Regions from separate parts of the Nonomuraea sp. NPDC049129 genome, predicted to be linked through region 2. Evidence: riboswitches for the same ligand, from Rfam matches in the RefSeq annotation. Region 2 holds a riboswitch; the other holds the start of a gene.
The links. Region 2 has a riboswitch for S-adenosylmethionine ahead of thrC (threonine synthase). Riboswitches for the same ligand answer to the same signal wherever they lie in the genome.
Positions count from the first base shown of each region.

Region 1: another riboswitch for S-adenosylmethionine. It lies ahead of AB0B64_RS10190 (aminotransferase class V-fold PLP-dependent enzyme); the one in region 2 lies ahead of thrC (threonine synthase).

Region 1 is NZ_JBEZDU010000003.1:160,713-170,059, reverse strand. Features, by position in the region: gene AB0B64_RS10195 (DoxX family protein) at 115-714, shown strand; gene AB0B64_RS10190 (aminotransferase class V-fold PLP-dependent enzyme) at 797-2,056, opposite strand; SAM riboswitch class IV at 2,126-2,241, opposite strand; gene AB0B64_RS10185 (TerC family protein) at 2,344-3,069, shown strand; gene AB0B64_RS10180 (cytochrome P450) at 3,079-4,269, shown strand; gene AB0B64_RS10175 (SAM-dependent methyltransferase) at 4,367-5,335, opposite strand; gene AB0B64_RS10170 (DUF2520 domain-containing protein) at 5,582-6,472, shown strand; gene panC (pantoate--beta-alanine ligase) at 6,463-7,299, shown strand; gene AB0B64_RS10160 (L-aspartate oxidase) at 7,416-9,347, shown strand, end outside.
Region 2 is NZ_JBEZDU010000051.1:645-9,991, forward strand. Features, by position in the region: gene AB0B64_RS59385 (MoaD/ThiS family protein) at 225-500, opposite strand; gene thrC (threonine synthase) at 524-1,756, opposite strand; SAM riboswitch class I at 1,770-1,911, opposite strand; gene AB0B64_RS59395 (RNA polymerase sigma factor) at 1,991-2,545, opposite strand; gene AB0B64_RS59400 (trehalose-6-phosphate synthase) at 2,577-4,001, shown strand; gene AB0B64_RS59405 (MFS transporter) at 4,003-5,166, shown strand; gene AB0B64_RS59410 (hypothetical protein) at 5,171-5,743, opposite strand; gene otsB (trehalose-phosphatase) at 5,807-6,631, opposite strand; gene AB0B64_RS59420 (DUF3263 domain-containing protein) at 6,686-6,988, opposite strand; gene AB0B64_RS59425 (SAM-dependent chlorinase/fluorinase) at 7,106-7,912, shown strand; gene AB0B64_RS59430 (hypothetical protein) at 8,083-9,177, shown strand; gene AB0B64_RS59435 (S8 family serine peptidase) at 9,174-9,347, shown strand, end outside.

The DNA.
Region 1 (9,347 bases), on a different contig from region 2:
ATGCTGCCACCGGCAGTCGTGGTGATCCAGCACAGGAAGAGGTCAAGGAACCCTATATCGGCGCATTCCGCCCACTGGACCGGGGAGGAACATCGGGAACGGGGGGAGAAAACCGTGCAAAGAATTCTTTTCGATCTTGCCGCTCTGATCTCGCGGGTGGCGATCGGCGTGATCTTCGTGACCCACGGGTGGCAGAAGATGCAGATCGGGGTACCGGTCACGGCCGCCGCCTTCAACCAGATGGGAATACCGCTGCCGTGGCTCTCGGCCGGGTTCGCCATTCTCGTCGAGACCGTCGGCGGGGTCCTGCTCATCATCGGCCTGCTGGTCCGGCTGGCGGCCCTCGGGCTGGTGGTCGACATGCTGGGCGCGATCATCTTCGTCCACGGCGCCCACGGCGTCCTGATCCAGAACGGCGGCTGGGAGCTCGCCGGCGGGCTGGCCGTGGCCTGCCTGCTGCTCGTGGCTGTGGGCGGCGGCCGGCTCGGCATCGACGGCATCCTGCACAACAGCTACCGGCGGCGCGCCGAGCGTCGCGCGGCCGAGCAGGATCTCGCCGGCCACGCGCCGGCCACCTCCATCAGGCCGGAGGCCCCATCGGAGGCGGACACCGCCCCCAGGCCGGTGCCACCGACCGCCCGGGGCGGTGACATGCGGAACGTCGATGACGTCGTCGCCGACGAGCCGTCACGCGGACGTTCGCCGAGCGCCTGACCTCAGCCCGCCGCGCGAAGGTTCGCCATCGCGCGACCTCAGCGGGCGGCGACGCGGCGGCTGTCGTGCCGCGTCCGTGACCTCAGCGGGCGGCGAGGTCGCGGAGGGCGTCTACGAGGCGGTCCACGTGCTCCTCCGTGGTGCCGATGCCGATCGAGGCGCGGACCGCGGAGGCCGTGTCGTCCTCGCAGCCGCCATCGGCGGTGCCGAGCAGGTGCCGGACGAACGGGTGCGCGCAGAACTTGCCGTCACGCACGCCGATGCCGTACTCGCCCGACAGCACCTCGGCCACCTCGCGCGCCGAGTGCCCGTCCACGACGAACGAGACGATGCCCACGCGCGGCTGGTCCGGCCCCCAGAGCGACAGCTCGCGCACGCCCTCGATCGCGGCCAGGCCGGACCGGAGCCGGGCGATGAGCCGCTCCTCCTCGCGCACCAGCTCGGTCCAGCCGGTCGCGCTGAGCGCGTCGCAGGCGGCGGCCACGGCGATGGCGCCCAGGACGTTCGGGGTGCCCGCCTCGTGACGCGGTTCGGCGTCCTCGTGCCACTCGATGTCCTCGTCGACGGAGCGTACGGCGCCGCCGCCCTTGAGGTACGGCTCGCCGGAGGAGAGCCAGTCACGCCGGCCGACCAGCACCCCGGCCCCGAAGGGCGCGTAGAGCTTGTGCCCGGAGAAGGCGACGTAGTCGAGGTCGAGCGCGGTCAGGTTGAGCCGCCGGTGCGGCACCAGCTGGGCGGCGTCCACCAGGATGCGGGCTCCGTGGCGGTGCGCGATGTGCGCCAGGGCGGCGATGGGCCAGAGCTCGCCGGTGACGTTCGAGGCGGCGGTGACCACGAGCAGCTTGGGGCCGTCGATCCCGGCCAGCGCCTCGTCGGCGGCGCGGACGGCCTCGCCGGGGAAGGCGGGCGGCGCCAGCCGTACGGACCGCTTCCAGGGCAGCAGGGAGGCGTGGTGCTCGGTGTCGAACACGACCGCGGTCGTGCCCTCGGGCAGGCAGCGGGCCAGCAGGTTCGTCGCGTCGGTGGTGTTGCGGGTGAAGATCACGGCGTCGTCGGGGCGGGCGCCGACGAAGGCCCTGACCGTGTGGCGGGCCTGCTCGTAGCGGGCGGTGGTGAGCTGGGAGGCGTAGCCCGCGCCGCGGTGCACGCTGGAGTAGGCCGGGAGCGCGGCGGTGACGGCGGCACTGACCGGCTCCAGACAGGGGGCGCTCGCCGCGTAGTCGAGGTTGGCGTACGTCACCAGCCTGCCGCCCTTGACCGGCACTTCCAGATCGGCGCCCAGTACGGCGGGGATCAGACGGGCGCGCTCGGCAGCCGGCGCGTCGGTGGCCTGAGCGGGCAGGGAGCTGAAGATCGTCAACGTGGACACGGCGAACCTCCTGGGGCCATCGGACCCCCGGAACACCCAGCGAGCCCGCGCTTGCCCACCACACCTCGTGGCGGACCAGGTCTTCACCCGGGGCACCCCGCCGCGGACGCGAGGGTTGCCGGCCAGCAAGCCGGGGCTGTGCGCTGGCACTCATGACCTACATCCGCACTATAACCGACACCCGGCCATGAATCGCAACCGCGAACTTATGCGGCCCCTGCCTCGTTGGTAACTGAAACCCCTGCTGTGAGGAGTACCTAATGCTGGACTGGGTGGCCGACCCTCAGATCTGGATCGGGTTTTTCACCCTGGTCGCACTAGAGATCGTTCTCGGTATCGACAACATCATCTTCATCTCCATCCTGGCCGGGAAGCTGCCGCCGGAGCAGCGCGACCGGGCCCGCGTCATGGGCCTGGCCGCGGCGCTGATCAGCCGGCTGCTCCTGCTGCTGGCGCTGTCGTGGGTGGTCCGGCTGACCACGCCATTGTTCGAGGTCTTCGGCCACGGGATATCGGGGCGCGACCTGATCCTGCTGCTGGGCGGCCTGTTCCTGCTGGCCAAGAGCGTCACCGAGATCGGGCACAGCATGGAACTGAAGGAGGAGGGCGGCAAGGGACGGGCCGTCACCTCGTTCGCCTCGGTGATCGTGCAGATCATGGTGCTGGACGTGGTGTTCTCGCTCGACTCGGTGATCACCGCCGTGGGCATGGTGGACGAGCTCGGCGTGATGATCGCCGCGGTGATCGTGGCGGTGCTGGTCATGCTGTTCGCGTCCGGGCCGATCAGCAGGTTCGTGGACAAGCATCCGAGCATCAAGATGCTGGCTCTGGCGTTCCTGGTGCTGATCGGGGTGGTGCTCATCGCCGAGGGGCTCGGCCAGCACATCTCCAAGGGCTACATCTACTTCGCGATGGCGTTCTCGGTGATCGTGGAGCTGCTCAACATCCGGATGCGGAGCAGGCACGCCAAGCAAGCCTCCTCATAAGATGAAAAAGTGCGCTTCGATCCCTGGAATCCGGATTTTGTTGCCTACCCCTACGGCGCGTACGCGGAGCTGAGGCGTGACGCCCCCGTCAGCTACTTCGAGCCGACGGGGCAGTGGCTGATCTCCCGGCACGCGGACGTGAACGCGCTGCTCAGAGACCGCCGGCTGGGCCGTTCCTACCTCCACGTGGCCACGCACGAGGAGTTCGGCAGGCCGGAGGAGCCGGCGTTCCAGGAGCCGTTCTGGCGGGTGACCAGGGCCGGCATGCTCGACGTCGAGCCGCCGGTGCACACCAGGCTGCGCCGGCTGGTCTCCAAGGCGTTCACCCCGCGCATGGTCGAGTCGCTGCGCCCCCGGGTCAGGGCCATCGCCGAGGGGCTGGTCGGGGCGTTCGTCGAGAAGGGCGGCGGCGACCTGATCGCCGAGGTGGCCGAGCCGCTGCCGGTGACCGTCATCGCGGAGATGCTCGGCGTACCCGAGGCGGACCGGCACCTGCTGCGCCCCTGGTCGGCCGACATCTGCCGGATGTACGAGCTGAACCCGAGCATGGAGTCGCAGCACCTGGCCGCCAAGGCGGCGGCGGAGTTCGCCGCCTACCTCGCGGACCTGGCCCGCGAGCGTGCCGTACGACCGGGCGACGACCTGATCAGCGCGCTCGCGGCGATCGAGGAGCTCACCGAGGACGAGCTGGTCGGTACGTGCGTGCTGCTGCTCAACGCCGGACACGAGGCGACCGTGAACGTGACGGGCAACGGCTGGTGGTCCCTGTTCAGGAACCCCGCCGAGCTGGTACGCCTGCGCGAGGACCGGAGCCTGCTGCCCACGGCCGTCGAGGAGCTGATGCGCTGGGACACGCCGCTGCAGATGTTCGAGCGGTGGGTCCTGGAGGACATCGCGGTGCACGGGGTCGAGATCCCGCGCGGGGCCGAGGTCGCGCTGCTGTTCGGCTCCGCCAACCGCGACGAGACGGTGTTCGCCGACCCTGACCGGCTCGACGTGGGACGGCCGGACAACCCGCACATCTCCTTCGGGGCGGGGATCCACTTCTGCCTGGGCGCGCCGCTGGCCCGCATCGAGCTGATCGAGTCGTTCGGCGCCCTGCTGGAGCGGGCGCCGAAGCTGGAACTCGCCAGCGAGCCGGAATGGAAGCCGGGCTACGTCATCCGCGGCCTGAAGTCCCTCGACCTGACGACGGGTTAGCGCGGCCGTCCGTCGTGGCTGGGATCCCTAGGCAGGAACCCCCTCCGGGGGAGCGGAAGTAGCCGGTCCGTCGTGGCTGAGGTCCTTCGCCGACGGGTCACCGGCGTTCCTGGACGAGCCAGCCGAAGCCGCCGAGCCCTCTCGGGTCGATCAGCTCGCCCTCCTCCGAGGCGCGGGCCAGGGCTCGGAGATAAGCCGTCGGATCGGCATGCGCGAGATCGATGGGCGGACGCGTGCCGGTGACCCCCAGAGCCCTTAGCGCATCGCGCTGTGTGGACAAGCCTGTGGATATCGCACCGGCCCGCCGACCGGCCTCCGCGCACGCGTCGAGCGCCACGTGAGCGGTGATGTCGCAGGTGCCGTCGGGGATGGGCGCGACGACCGCACCATCTCGGTAGCCGGTGAGTGTGCCATGGCACGGACGGTTATCCACAGGGTGTGCATAATCAATGGCCACCGCGCGACCCCTCCTGAGCCGGGTCACCACGGCCGCCCACGCGGCGTCGCGCGGGCACCCGATCTCCCCGCGCGAGCCGATGCGGCCCAGCGACGGCCACCACCGGTCGAGCCAGGCGCGGTCGGAGTCGGGCACCGGGTCGCCCAGCCGTTCCTCACCCGTCTCGGTGTCGACCAGGACCAGCCGCGGCCCGTCGGCCGTCTGCTCGGCCACGTCGAGCGGGACGTTGTCCAGCCACTCGTTGGCGATCGCCAGCCCGGTGATGACGGAGGGGATCCGAGGGCGCCAGTCGATGCTCTTGGGCAGGTCGTCGGGTCTGGGCGAGAGGTCGACGGCGGTGATGTTGAGCCTGGCGCGCAGCCCGGGCTCGGCGGCGTCGAGCACGCGGGCCACCAGGGCGCCCTCTCCGGCGCCGATGTCGACCAGGTCGATGCTCTCCGGGGCGCCGAGGTCGGCGTCGACCTGGGTGAGCAGGGCCAGAACCGCGTCGGCGAAGGCGGCCGAGGCGCTGACCGACGTACGGAAGTGGCCCGAAGGGCGCTCACGGAGGTAGAAACCGTCCTCGCCGTACAGCGCGTACTGCATCGCGGCGCGCCACGTGAGCCACATGCCCTGGACTATCTCACGAAGTAAGCCCCCCCGTAGATCAACGCGGGCGTCGGGTCGTCAACTCGGCGCCCGCCACCACGAGATGAACCCCTCTCCTCATCTCTTCCGACAGGGGGTGCAGGTTTTGTATGCCCTTGTCCCTTTTGTGGGTAACTCAACATGCGGCAAAAGCCTGGTCACGTACGTAGTCGCGAGCGGCCGTTACTCTGGGCGGCAGTGCCATCAGGGTCGACAGGGGTGGACGTCATGGACGCAGGGGATCGGCCGGCGCGGCTGGCCGTGGGCGTGCTGGGCGCGGGCAAGGTGGGTTCGGTGCTCGGTGCCGCACTGGCGCAGGCCGGGCACCACGTGGTCGCCGCCAGCGGGGTCTCCGACGCCTCGCACCGGTGGGCGGCGGAGCGACTCGGCGTACGGCCGACGCGGCCCGAGGAGGTCGTCAAGACGGCTGGGCTGATCCTGCTCACCGTGCCCGACGACGCGCTGCCCGATCTGGTCAACGGTCTCGCGTCGACCGGCGCGGACCTCCAGGGCAAGCTGCTCGTGCACACCAGCGGCGCGTATGGGCTGTCGGTGCTGGAGCCGGCCGCCAGGGCGGGCGCGCTGCCGCTCGCGCTCCACCCGGTGATGACGTTCACCGGGCGGGACGACGACCTCAACCGCATCACCGGCATCTCGTTCGGCGTGACGGCGCCCGACACGCTCAGGCCCATCGCCGAGGCGCTGGTCATCGAGATGGGCGGCGAGCCGGTCTGGATCGCCGACTCCGACCGTGCCCTCTACCACGCGGCCCTGGCCGGGGCGGCCAACCACATGGTCACGCTCATCGCCGAGTCGCAGGAGCTCCTGCGGGGCATCGGCGTGGAGCATCCGGGCATCATGCTCGGCCCGCTGCTCGGCGCGGCGCTCGACAACGTGCTGCGGCTCGGCATCGCCGGGCTGACCGGTCCCGTGGTGCGGGGCGACGCGGGCACCGTACGCAAGCATGTCGACGCGCTGATCCTGGCGGCACCCGAGGCGGCCGACGCCTACATCGCCCTCGCTAGGCTCACGGCGGACCGCGCGCTCGCCGCGGGGCTGCTGAAGCCCGAAGAGGCCGAGCGCCTGCTCGACGCGCTCGGAGGCAACATATGGACCTGATCGTCGCCAAGAACCGTACCGACCTGGTCAAAGCGCGCGGCGAGGGGAGCGTCGCGCTGGTGCCCACCATGGGTGCGCTGCATGAGGGTCACCGCTCCCTGATCCGCGAGGCCCGCGTACGCGCCGACCACGTCGTGGTCAGCATCTTCGTCAATCCTCTGCAATTTTCGCCAAACGAGGATTTTTCCCGCTATCCGCGGACGTTCGACGCGGACCTGGAGGCGTGCCGGGCCGAAGGCGTGGACGTCGTCTTCGCCCCGTCGGTCGACGACATGTACCCCGCCGGCCGCCAGGTCAGCGTCCAGTCGGGCGAGATGGGCACGATCGTCGAGGGCGCCGTCCGGCCCGGCCATTTCGACGGTGTGCTCACGGTGGTGCTCAAGCTGTTCAACCTCGTCCAGCCCGACGTGGCGGTCTTCGGGCAGAAGGACGCCCAGCAACTCGCCATGATCCGCAGGATGGTCGCCGACCTCGACCTGCCGATCGACATCGTCGGCGCGCCGACCGTCCGCGAGCCCGACGGCCTGGCGCTGTCGAGCCGCAACCGCTACCTGTCCGCCGACGAGCGGCAGGTCGCCCTGACGCTCTCCAGGGCCCTGCGGGCGGGCGCGGCGGAGTCCGTCCCGGCCAGGATCCGGGCGGCGGCGCTGGCCGTGCTCGAGGGCGCGGCTCCCCAACTCGCGCTCGACTATCTGGTGCTCGTCGATCCGGCCACGTTCGCCGAGGTGAGCGAGTCTTACCGGGGCGAGGCGGTGCTGGCGGTGGCCGCCAAGGTCGGCACCACCCGGCTGATCGACAACGCCGTCCTGTCGCTCGATCCGGCCTGACAGAGGCATCGCCACAGCTCTACGCGTACCTGGAGGACTGAGCCACCCCCCGGAGGCACCACCTTCGCCCGTGGGTTATCGTCATGTTGACGAAATCGCCTCAATGAGGAGACTCCATGAGTGCACCGGCGATTCCCCTCCGACTGACGGCCCCCGATCCCGGCTGGATCGCCGAGGCGGACGTGGTCGTCGTGGGCTCCGGCATCGCGGGGCTGACCGTGGCCCTGCGCTATGCCGAGCTGGATCCCGCGGCCAAGGTCCTCGTCGTCACCAAGGACGTACTCTCGTCCGGGTCGACCCGGTGGGCCCAGGGCGGGATCGCGGCGGTGCTCGACCCGCGCGACAGTCCCGACGAGCACCTGAGCGACACGCTGATCGCCGGAGTGGGCCTGTGCGACGTGCGGGCCGTACGGACGCTGGTGACCGAGGGGCCGGGCGCGCTGCGGCGGCTGATGGAGCGCGGCGCCCGGTTCGACCGGACCCCCGACGGCGAGCTCCAGCTCACCCGGGAAGGTGGCCACCGGCGCGACAGGATCGTGCACGCGGGCGGCGACGCCACCGGGGCCGAGGTGCAGCGGGCGCTGGCCGAGGCGGTCAGGGCGGGCGCGGTGGAGGTCATCGAGCACGCGCTGGTCCTCGACCTGCTGACGGACGCGCGCGGCCGGGCCAGAGGCGTGACACTGCACGTCATGGGCGAGGGCGCCCGCGACGGCGTGGGCGCGGTGCACGCGCGGGCGGTCGTGCTGGCCACCGGCGGCATGGGGCAGGTGTACGCGGCCACCACGAACCCCGTCGTCTCCACCGGCGACGGCGTCGCGCTCGCGCTCAGGGCGGGGGCCGTGGTGCGTGACATCGAGTTCGTCCAGTTCCATCCCACGGTGCTGTGGCTCGGCGAGGAGTCGACCGGGCAGCAGCCGCTGATCTCCGAGGCGGTCAGGGGTGAGGGCGCCTTCCTGGTCGACCACGAGGGCCGCGCGTTCATGAACGGCGTGCACGAGCTGGCCGACCTGGCCCCGCGCGACGTCGTCGCCAAGGCCATCATGCGGACGATGCGCGAGAGCGGGCAGAGCCACGTCTTCCTCGATGGCCGCCACTTCGGCGCGGACCGGTGGAAGACCCGCTTCCCCACGATCTACGCGGTCTGCCGCGAGCACGGCATCGACCCGGCCACCGAGCCCATCCCCGTCGCCCCGGCCGCCCACTACGCCAGCGGCGGGGTCAGGACCGATCTGCACGGCCGTACCTCCATCGAGGGCCTGTACGCGTGCGGCGAGGTCGCGTGCACGGGCGTGCACGGCGCGAACAGGCTCGCGTCCAACTCGCTGCTGGAGGGCCTGGTCTTCGCCGAACGCATCGCCGCGGACATCCACGCGTCGGTGCAGCCGAAAGAGGCGCCGGGCGAGGTGGTCGCGAGCCGGGCGGCCACGGGCTTGGCCGACCCGCGGATCCGTACCAAGGTCCAGGCCCGCATGAGCGGGGGAGCGAGCGTGCTGCGCAGCCGCGAGTCGCTCGCGGAGACGGCGCGGGCGCTCCGCGACGCCCGCTGGACCCCGGTCCAGGTCCAGCCGTGTACGGAGTCGTGGGAGGCCACGAACCTGCTGACCGTCGCCACCGTGCTGGTCGGCGCCGCCCGGGCCCGGCTGGAGACCCGCGGCTCGCATTGGCGAGAGGACTTCCCCGACCGAGACGACAATGACTGGCTGGGCCACCTGGACGTGACCCTGACCGAGGAGGGGCCCCAGATGACGTACACGCCGCACGGCGACACCACGCCGCCGCGACTGGCGCAGGAGCTCGCCGCCGCCGGGCTGGATCCGGCGGAGATCGACGCCTTGATCGACCGGGCGCTCGCCGAGGACCTGCAGGAGGCGGGCGACGTGACGAGCCTGGCCACCATTCCGGCGGAGCAGCGCGCGATCGCCGACGTGGTGGCCCGCAAGGACGGCATCGTCGCCGGGCTGGCCGTGGCCGAGGCGGTGTTCGTCCGGCTGGGCGCGGCCCGTACGGAGCGGCGGGCCAAGGACGGCGAGCGCGTCCGGGCGGGCGAC
Region 2 (9,347 bases):
CTGGGCTCATAGATCCCGCCCATTCCTACGCGAGACCCTCAATCGCCTGACATATGGAGAAATCACCAGACGATCGCCCTCGACCATACCTGTGGCACAGCGTTTGGCAACAGAGTCAATCAACAAATTACGCATTTCATCGGCGAGTGAGTCGTTCAACGTTGAATTGTCGGAAAAAACAGAAGGCGCCCCAGATGGGAGCGCCTTCTGAAGTGAGCGGGTGACTACCCTCCGGCGACCGCCGGGATGATGGAGATCTGCGCGCCTTCGGGGGCGGCCGTGTCAAGTCCGTCGACAAAACGGACATCCTCTTCGCCAACATAAACGTTGACAAAACGACGAATCTTGCCCGATTCATCCAGAATTCTCGCGCCGATCCCCGGGTAGTCGGAGTCGAGCTTCGCCAGCACGTCACGGAGAGTCGCGCCCTCCCCACTCACTTCCGCGTTACCACCGGTGTAGGTGCGCAGAATGGTGGGAATCCGCACAGAAACGCTCATGATTAACTTGCCTTTCCTGGTTGTCAGACAGCCGCGCGGAACGCGTCGAGCGAGGGCCGGATCACTGCCGTGGGCTGGGCGTCGTCGGCGACGGCGTCGAGCGTCTTGAGCCCGTCGCCGGTGTTGAGCACCACGGTCTCGGCCTCCGGGTCGAGCTGCCCGGTCTCGACGAGCTTCTTCAGCACTCCCACGGTGACGCCGCCGGCCGTCTCGGCGAAGATGCCCTCCGTAGAGGCCAGCAGCTTGATGGCGGCGACGATCTCGGGGTCCGTGACGTCCTCCACCGCCCCGCCGGTGCGGCGGGCGATGTCGAGCACGTACGGGCCGTCGGCGGGGTTGCCGATGGCCAGCGACTTGGCGATGGTGTCGGGCTTGACCGGCTGAACCACGTCGTGGCCGGCCTTGTACGCGGTCGACACGGGAGAGCAGCCCTTGGCCTGCGCGGCGAAGATCTTGTAAGGCCGGTCCTCGACCAGGCCGAGCGCGATCAGCTCCTTGAAGCCCTTGTCGATCTTGGTGAGCTGGGAGCCGGAGGCCACCGGGATGATGATCTGCTCGGGCAGCCGCCAGCCGAGCTGCTCGGCGATCTCGTAGGCGAGCGTCTTGGAGCCTTCGGCGTAGTAGGGCCGCAGGTTGACGTTGACGAAGCCCCACTTGTCGCCCAGCGGGTCGCCGATGAGCTCGGAGCAGAACCGGTTGACCTCGTCGTAGGAGCCCTCGATGGCGACCAGCCGGCCGCCGAACACGCGAGCCATGGCGATCTTGGCCTGCTCCAGCCCGGCGGGGATGAACACGCACGCGTCGAGCCCGGCCCTTGCGGCGGCGGCCGTGACCGCGCCCGCGAGGTTGCCGGTAGAGGAGCAGGAAAGGGTGTGGAACCCGAAGTTACGCGCCGCCTCGACGGCGATGGCCACCACCCGGTCCTTGAAGGAGTGGGTGGGATTGCCCGAGTCGTCCTTGACGTACAGGGACTTGATGCCCAGCGCGCGGCCGAGGTTGCCGGCCTTGACGAGCTTGGTCCAGCCGGGGTTCATGTTCGGCTTGGTGGCGACGTCGACGGGCACGGGGAGCAGTGAGCGGTAGCGCCAGATGTTGGCGGGGCCGGACTCGATGTCCTTCCGGGTGACGTCACCGAAGGAGTAGGCCGCTTCGAGCGGCCCGAAACACTCCAGGCAGGCGAAGCTGGGACCGAGTTCGTAACGGGTGCCGCACTCGCGGCAGGAGAGAGCGACAGCGGGTCCGAAGTCGTGCGACATGAAGCGAGGCCTTCCCTCATCTTCGCCTGCGGCCACCTTGACCACAGACCGGAATTGGCACCTTGTCCCGGTCGGCCTCGCCCTGTCGCGAGTCTGAATCCGGGAGGGTTGCCGGGGCTTCGCAGGGCCGGTCCCTCCACCCCTCTGGATGAGCAATATTCAGTTGTCTGAGCTGACTCTACCTGGCCAGGCGCGTCAAGCCACCAACCGTCTCACGAAGCGAGACGTACAGTCTCAGCGGTAATCTTCCCCCAGCACGCCCTGCACGTACTTGCGCGCCTGGTGGATGCGGGATTTCGCGGTGCCGAGCGGGATGCCGAGCTGCTCGGCGACCTCGTTGTAGTCGAGCTGCACGATGTCGCGCAGCACCAGGGCCTGGGCCAGGTCGGGCTTGCTGGCCTCCAGCGACTCCATCGCGTCGAGCAGGTCGAGCCGCGACCCGGCGATCACGCTGACCCGCCGCGCGTCGGGCTTCTGCATGGGGAGCTCGTCGGAGGTCTGCTCGGCCGAGCGGCGCTTCAGCGTGCGGTAGGTCGTACGGGCGCAGTTGGCCGTCACGATGTGCAGCCAGGTGCTGAACCTGGCCCGCCCCTCGAAGCGCCCGATGTTGCGCGCCACGGCCAGCAAAGTGTCCTGGGAGGCCTCTTCCGCATCCTGGTGATAGGGCAGGATTCGGGCGCAATGGCGCAGAACATCGGGTTCGATCCGCCTCAGGAGCTCGCCCAGTGCGCGATGATCTCCGGCAGCGGCGGAGCGGGCGAGTTCCTCGGTTAGGTCATCAAGCGCCATAGCTGGGATCCTATGGTCGGAGGGAGCTTTAATGAACAGCGTCCTGGTCGCCTCTAACAGAGGACCCGTCTCGTTCACCGTCTCGGACGACGGTGTGCTGACGATGAAGCGCGGCGGTGGCGGCCTGGTGTCCGGACTCTCCGGGGTCCTGAAGGACGACGGCGTGCTGTGGGTCTGTGCTGCTTTGACCGATGGTGACCGCGGTGCCGTACGCCAGGCGCCCGGCGGCCGGCTCGACCAGGCCGGCTACGACACCGGCGCGCTGCGGATGCTCGACATCCCGCCGGCCACCTTCCATCGCGCCTACAACGCCGTGGCCAACTCCACGCTGTGGTTCGTCAACCACCTGCTCTACGACATTCCCAACGCGCCGCTGTTCGGCACCAGGTTCGAGCGCGAGTGGGAGTCCTACCGCGACTACAACGGCGCGTTCGCGCTGGCGCTGGCCGAGGAGGCCGGGCACGAGGCCCGCGTGATGGTCCAGGACTACCACCTCACGCTGACCCCGGCGATGCTCCGCGCCGAGCGGCCCGACCTGCGCATCGCGCACTTCAGCCACACGCCGTGGGCGCCTCCCGAATACTTCTCGCTGCTGCCCGACGACGTCGCGCGCGAGGTGCTCGAAGGCATCCTGGGCGCCGACCACGCCGGCTTCCTCACCGAACGCTGGGCGGGGGCGTTCATGGACTGCTGCCGCGCCCTGCTCGGCGCGGAGGTCGACCGGGCCGGCCGTACGGTCACCCACGAGGGCAGGACCACCCGCATCGGCGTGCACGGCCTCGGCGTCGACGGCGAGGCGCTGTGGGCACGGGCCCACGAGCCCGACGTCGAGTCCAACATCGCCGCGATCAAGGAGCAGGTCGGCGACCGCCGGCTGATCGTCCGCATCGACCGCACCGAGCTGTCCAAGAACATCGTCCGCGGGCTGGTGGCCTACCGGGAGTTCCTGCTCGCCCATCCGGAGTGGCACGGCCGGGTGGTGCATCTGGCGTTCGCCTATCCCAGCCGGCACGATCTGCCCGAATACCGCGAATACACCGCCTCGGTGCAGCGCTGCGCCCAGGAGATCGAGGACGAGTTCGGCACCGAGGACTGGGATCCGCTGATACTCAACGTCAACGACGACTACCCGCGCTCGCTGGCCGCCTACCGGCTGGCCGACGTGCTGCTGGTCAACCCGATCCGCGACGGCATGAACCTGGTGGCCAAGGAGGGCCCGATCCTGTCGTCGCGCGCCGCGCTGGTGCTCTCGCGCGAGGCGGGCGCGGCGGCCGAGCTGGGCCCGCACGCGCTCCTGGTCAACCCCTACGACGTGAGCGGCACGGCCGTGGCGCTGCACGACGCGCTGGTCATGCCCGAGGAGGAGCGCATGAACCGCCGCGATCGGCTGGAGGCGGCGGCCACCGCCCTCCCGCCGCAGAAGTGGTTCGCCGCCCAGCTGGACGCGCTGGCCTAGCATGTCGGCGATCTCAGAGAGCACCCGGCTGACCAGGGACCGGCCGACCTGGCTGATCTACCTGATCCTCGGTACGTTCGCCACGTTCATCTACGGCCTGAGCGCGGCCCTGCCGCTCCTCCGCCTCCAGCAGCGCACCTCCGGCACGGTCGCCGGCCTGCACGGCACCGCGATGGCCGTGGGCACGATCCTGGCCGGCCTCTCCCTCCCGCTCCTCACCAGGCGCTACGGCAGGCGGACCACCACCTGGATCGGCCTGGCCGGGATGAACGCGGGCGTGCTCCTGATCGTGCTGTTCTCCGCGCTGCCCCTGACGCTGCTCGGCTATGGCGTGGCCGGCGGCTTCGGCTCGATCGCCCTCTACAGCGCCATGGCCGCACTCAGCGAGCACCACGGGCCGGCCGGCCCGGCCGCGCTGAGCGAGGCGAACGCCGTCGGCGTCGTGGCGGGCGTGGCGGCGACCTTCCTGCTCAGCGCGGTCGCGCAGACCGCACTCGGCTGGCGGGCCGCGCTGCTCCTCACCCCCGCGCTCACCGCGCTGCTGGTCGTGACGATGGCGCGGGTCTGGCCCCCGGCAACGACCTCGGCGGCCCTGCTTGTCGGCGAACGGTCGACGCCGCCCGGGTGGCGCTTTTTCGTGGCGGGCGGCGTGCTGTGCTGCTGCGTGGCGCTGGAGTTCTCGTTCAACTTATGGGCCGCCGAACTGTTCGCCGCGCGCACCGGCCTGAGCGCGGCCGCGGCGGCCACCGGGCTGACCGCGTTCCTGGCCGGGCTGGCGGCGGGCCGGTTCGCCGGCGCGTACCTGGCCTTACGCCTGCCACCCGCGCGGCTCTTCCTGGGCGCGCTGGCGGTCACCGCGGTGGGCTGGCTGCTCTTCTGGCTGAGCACCTGGCCCGTCCTGTCCTACGCGGGTCTCGCGCTCAGCGGGCTCGGCGCGTCCCTGCACTTCCCGCTCGCGCTGGCCGCGCTGATCACGCACGCGGGCGACCGGCCCGACCGGGCCGGCGCGGCCGCGCCGATCTGGGCCGGGTCCGCGATGGCCCTCGGCCCACTCGCGCTCGGCGCGCTCGCCGACGGCTTCGGCACCTGGAACGCGTTCCTGCTGGTCCCCGTCCTCATCGGGCTGGCCGCCGGCGGTGTGCTCATCGCCAGGCCACGCGCCTGAGCGCTTATCGCCAGGTCGCGTGCTTGAGTACGCCGGGCAGGCCGGGGGTGTTCCATGAGTCGACGACGAGGACGCCGCTCTTGGGCAGGTACCACTCCCGCTGGACGAAGGCGGCCCGCGCCTTGCCCGTCCCAGTGACGCAGGTGCCCTTCCACGCGCGGTAGTACGCCTTGTGGCCGGGCCCGACCTGGCGCAGCCCCTTGGCCGCCGAGCCGTTGAACGTCTGGCTCCACTTGCGGTTGAGCGGGCAGGGCTCCACGTCGGTCGCCGAGTAGAAAGGCCGGTCGGGCGTGTACGGATTGAGCTCGTGACCCACCTTGATGGCCGCGGGCCCGAGCACCCAGAAGCCGCGGCACTCCGGCGTGAAGTACTCCCCTTTGGGCTTGGCGCACTTGCCGGTGACGACATGGATCCAGTCGCCCTTGCCGTACACCTTCCATGAGCTCGGAAGGGACAGCGTCAGCCCTTGGCGCAGCTTGAGCGGATGGTTCGCGGTGCTCGCCGAGGCAGGGGCGGCCGGGACGAGGAGGGCGGCGGCCACGGACAGGCCCGCCACGGCGAGGTATCTCTTCGACATCCCGCGACCGTACCGGCGCGCGCTTGCACGCGGGTTGCGTACTTGTAGGCGAGTTAGCGCGAATTAGTGCCCCTTGAAAGCCGACGCGAGCTCCCGCAGCAGGGCCACCACGCCATCGGGGCCGTCCACCACGATGTCGGCCCGCTCGGCCAGCGCGGTCACCTCGGCCGAGCCGCTGCACACGTTCACCCCCGGCAACCCTGAGTTCCTGACCGCGTCGAAGGCCGCCAGATCGCCCAGGTCGTCGCCGACGAACATGACCGACCTGGCCGCCCGCTCGGCCAGGAACAGGCCGAGCGCGTGCCCTTTGTCCATGCCCGGCGGCCGCAGTTCGAGCACCAGCCGGCCGGGCTCGACGACCAGCCCGTGCTTCTTCGCCAGTGCGGCCAGCGGCTCACGCAGGGCCTCCAGCGTGCCCTCGGGGTCGGCGCTGCGCCGGGTGTGCACGGCGACCGCCCGGCCCTTGTCCTCGATCGCCACGCCTTTCACGCCGAGGGAGACGAGCAGCAGTTGCAGCTCGGCCTCGGCCTCGAGCACGCCGGGCGGGGGCGGCGGCGCCGAGACCCGGCCGTCCTCCCAGCGCTCGAACCCGTAATGCCCCAGCACCACCAGGCCGGGCACGTCGGCCAACCCGGGCGCGTCGGTCCGGCCGGACGCGTCGGTTGAGCCCGGCGCGTCAGCCAGGCCGGACCCGAGCCGCAGAGCCGTGGCCACCGGCCGGCCGGTCACGATCGCCACCGCATTGACGTACCTGCCCAGCTCGGCGAGTACGGGCGGCGCTTCCGGATGAATCCTGGCGGAGGCGGGATCGGCCACGATCGGCGCGAGGGTGCCGTCGAAGTCGAGCCCGATCACGGCTCCCGCCGGATCCTTCAGGATCGCTTCCATACCGGGTGATCCCGTTTGTCTGATGTTCTTCACGCGCCTGCCTTACCCAGCAGGTCAGGGGCGCATGCCAAACCGTCTGGCGGCGCGCTCGCGCTGGCGCGTGGAACGCAGCCGGCGCAGCCGTTTGACCAGCATCGGATCCTGCTGGAGCGCCTCCGGCCGATCGATCAGCTCACCGAGAAGCTGGTAGTAGCGGGTGGCGGAGAACCCGAAGGTCTCCTTGATGGCCTGCTCCTTCGCACCCGCGTAACGCCGCCATTGGCGTTCGAAGGCGAGGAGTTCGAGATCGCGGTCGGAGAGGGGTCGTCTGGACGGTTCCTGGGCAGCACTGTCACCGCTGACCGGCGCAGTGTCCATGGTGTCCTCCTCGGAAGGGCGCGCGACGATCACATCGTGGGCACGCGGGCCCGTGCCAATCGTAATGTGCGGAGTGCGGGTGTTCACGGCGGATTGAGAGACGTACAGTCACCAAATGTGACCTCAGTCATCACACTTCTCACCGACTACGGACTCGAAGATGGCTATGTGGCCGCCTGTCATGGAGTGATAGCCGGGATCGCCCCCGAGGCCAGGGTGATCGACGTGTGCCACCTGATCCCCTCGGGCGATGTACGGCGCGGCGCCGCCATACTCTCCCAAACCATCCCCTATCTCCCGAAGGGCGTACACATCGGGGCGGTCGACCCCGGCGCGGGCGGAGCCAGGCGGGCGGTCGCCGTGGAGGCGGGCGGGCGGGTGTTCATCGGCCCCGACAACGGGCTCCTGTCGTGGGCCATGCACGCCAGCGGCGGGGCGGAGGCGGCCTACGAGATCAGCAACGCCGACTACTTCCTGCATCCGGTCTCGCCGACCTTCCACGGGCGGGACGTGTTCTCGCCGGTGGCCGGGCGGCTGTGCGGCGGGCTCAAACCGGCCGAGCTGGGACCCGAGGTTCCGCTCTCGCGGCTGGTTTCGCTGCCGGAGCCGACCTCGAAGCTCCGCGAGGGGTGCGTCGAGGGTGAGGTGGTTTCGGTCGACCGCTATGGCAACACCCAGCTGTCGATCGCGGCGGGCGACCTGGCGGCGCTGGGCGTGCGGATCGGGGACACGCTCGGGGTCTGGCTGGGGCGCAGGCAGTTGGCGCTGCCGTACCGGGAGACGTTCGCGGCGGTGCCGCCGGGCGAGCTGGTGGCCTTCGCGGACTCGGCCGGGCTGATCGCCATAGCCGTCAACTCGGGCGACGCGGCCCAGCGCCTCGGCCTGCCACCGGGCGCCCACGTGCGGCTCTCGCCCTCGCCCTGACCAGGCCCATGTGCGGCTCTCGCCCGCTCCGCGAGACGAAAGCCGCCAAAAGGAAATTACACCGCGTATCGGTCTGTTTACCGAAGCGTCAGATTGGACCGTCGATCGCGTGTCAGAATGCACGGGCATCGGGCGACCCCTCCCCTGCCCGCGAGGTGCACGTGTTCCCTTTGTCTGTTGTGCTGCTCTCACTGCTGTCCGCGGCCCTGCCGTCGTCGGAGCCACCCGTGCCGGAGCGCTGGCACGCGTGGCCGGTGGCCAGGGTGTTCCCGAGCTCCGTACCCGGCACCAGCCCCTCCGGGGCCCGCGTGACCTATGTCCTGGCCGGCGTCGCCCCGGAGTCGCCGTGCCGGGTGGCCTTCCAGCCCGGGGTCGCGCGGCTGCTGCGCGGGTGCGTCACGGCCTTACGCGCCACGTACGCGGACAGCACGCAGACGTTCGTGGCGACGGTCGGCATCGCCGTACTGACCGGCCCTGACGCCCTCCGGCCTCTTGACCGCCTGACGGACGACCTCCCGCTGACACTCGCGGGCCGCCTGCCGACCGGGTCACCAGAGTCCGGCACCGGCTGTATGTCCGGCGGGCCGCGAGCGACCGCCACCGGCCGTCCCGACGGGCCCTCAGGGGCCGGTACCGGCGGTCCGCCCGACGGCACGCCAGACACCGGCGCCGACCGTCCGCCCGACGGCACGCCAGACACCGGCGCGGGCCGTCCGCTCGGCAGATCGCGAGCGACCGGCACCGGCCAGCTGCCTGGGGCGGCCACCGGACGCTTGCCGGGAATCGGGCCCGAGACCGGTACCGGACGTCTGTCCGGCGAGGCGCCAGAGACCGACACCGACCAACTGCCAGACCCGGCCACCGGACGCTTGCCGAGAGTCGGGGCAGAGACCGGCACTGACCGGCTGCCGGACTCGGCCACCGGACGCTTGCCCGGAATCGGGCCCGAGACCGGTACCGGGCGCTTGGCGGGCCTGGGGTCGGGTGCCGGCCGGGGTGATGGGCTGGGTGACCGGTCCGGGACCATCGCGGGGCGGCTGCCGACCGTGCGGCCGGTGGCCTTTCCCGGTGGGCCGGCCGAGCGGTTCGGCGAGTCGCAGTACGTCACCGGCGCGCTGATCTCGTCGAACGACGCCTACGTCGTGGCGACGGCAGCCGGGTACGCGGACGGCCGGCCGTACCAGCCGGGCGAGCTCGTCGCCAGACGCCTCGGTGACACCGCCCGCCGGCTGGCCACGGCCCTGTACGGAAGTCTGACCAGATGATCAGGCCCCTGGCCGGCTCGCTGGCGGTGGGCCTGCTGATGGCCGGGCCCCTGGCGGCGGGGGTCCTGGTGGCCGGGGCGGGACCGAGCGCCTCGGATGACGTGGGCTCGGCGGCCCGCGCCGGACAGTGGCAGCTCGCCACCCTGCGCCTGCCGGAGGCGTGGAAGCTG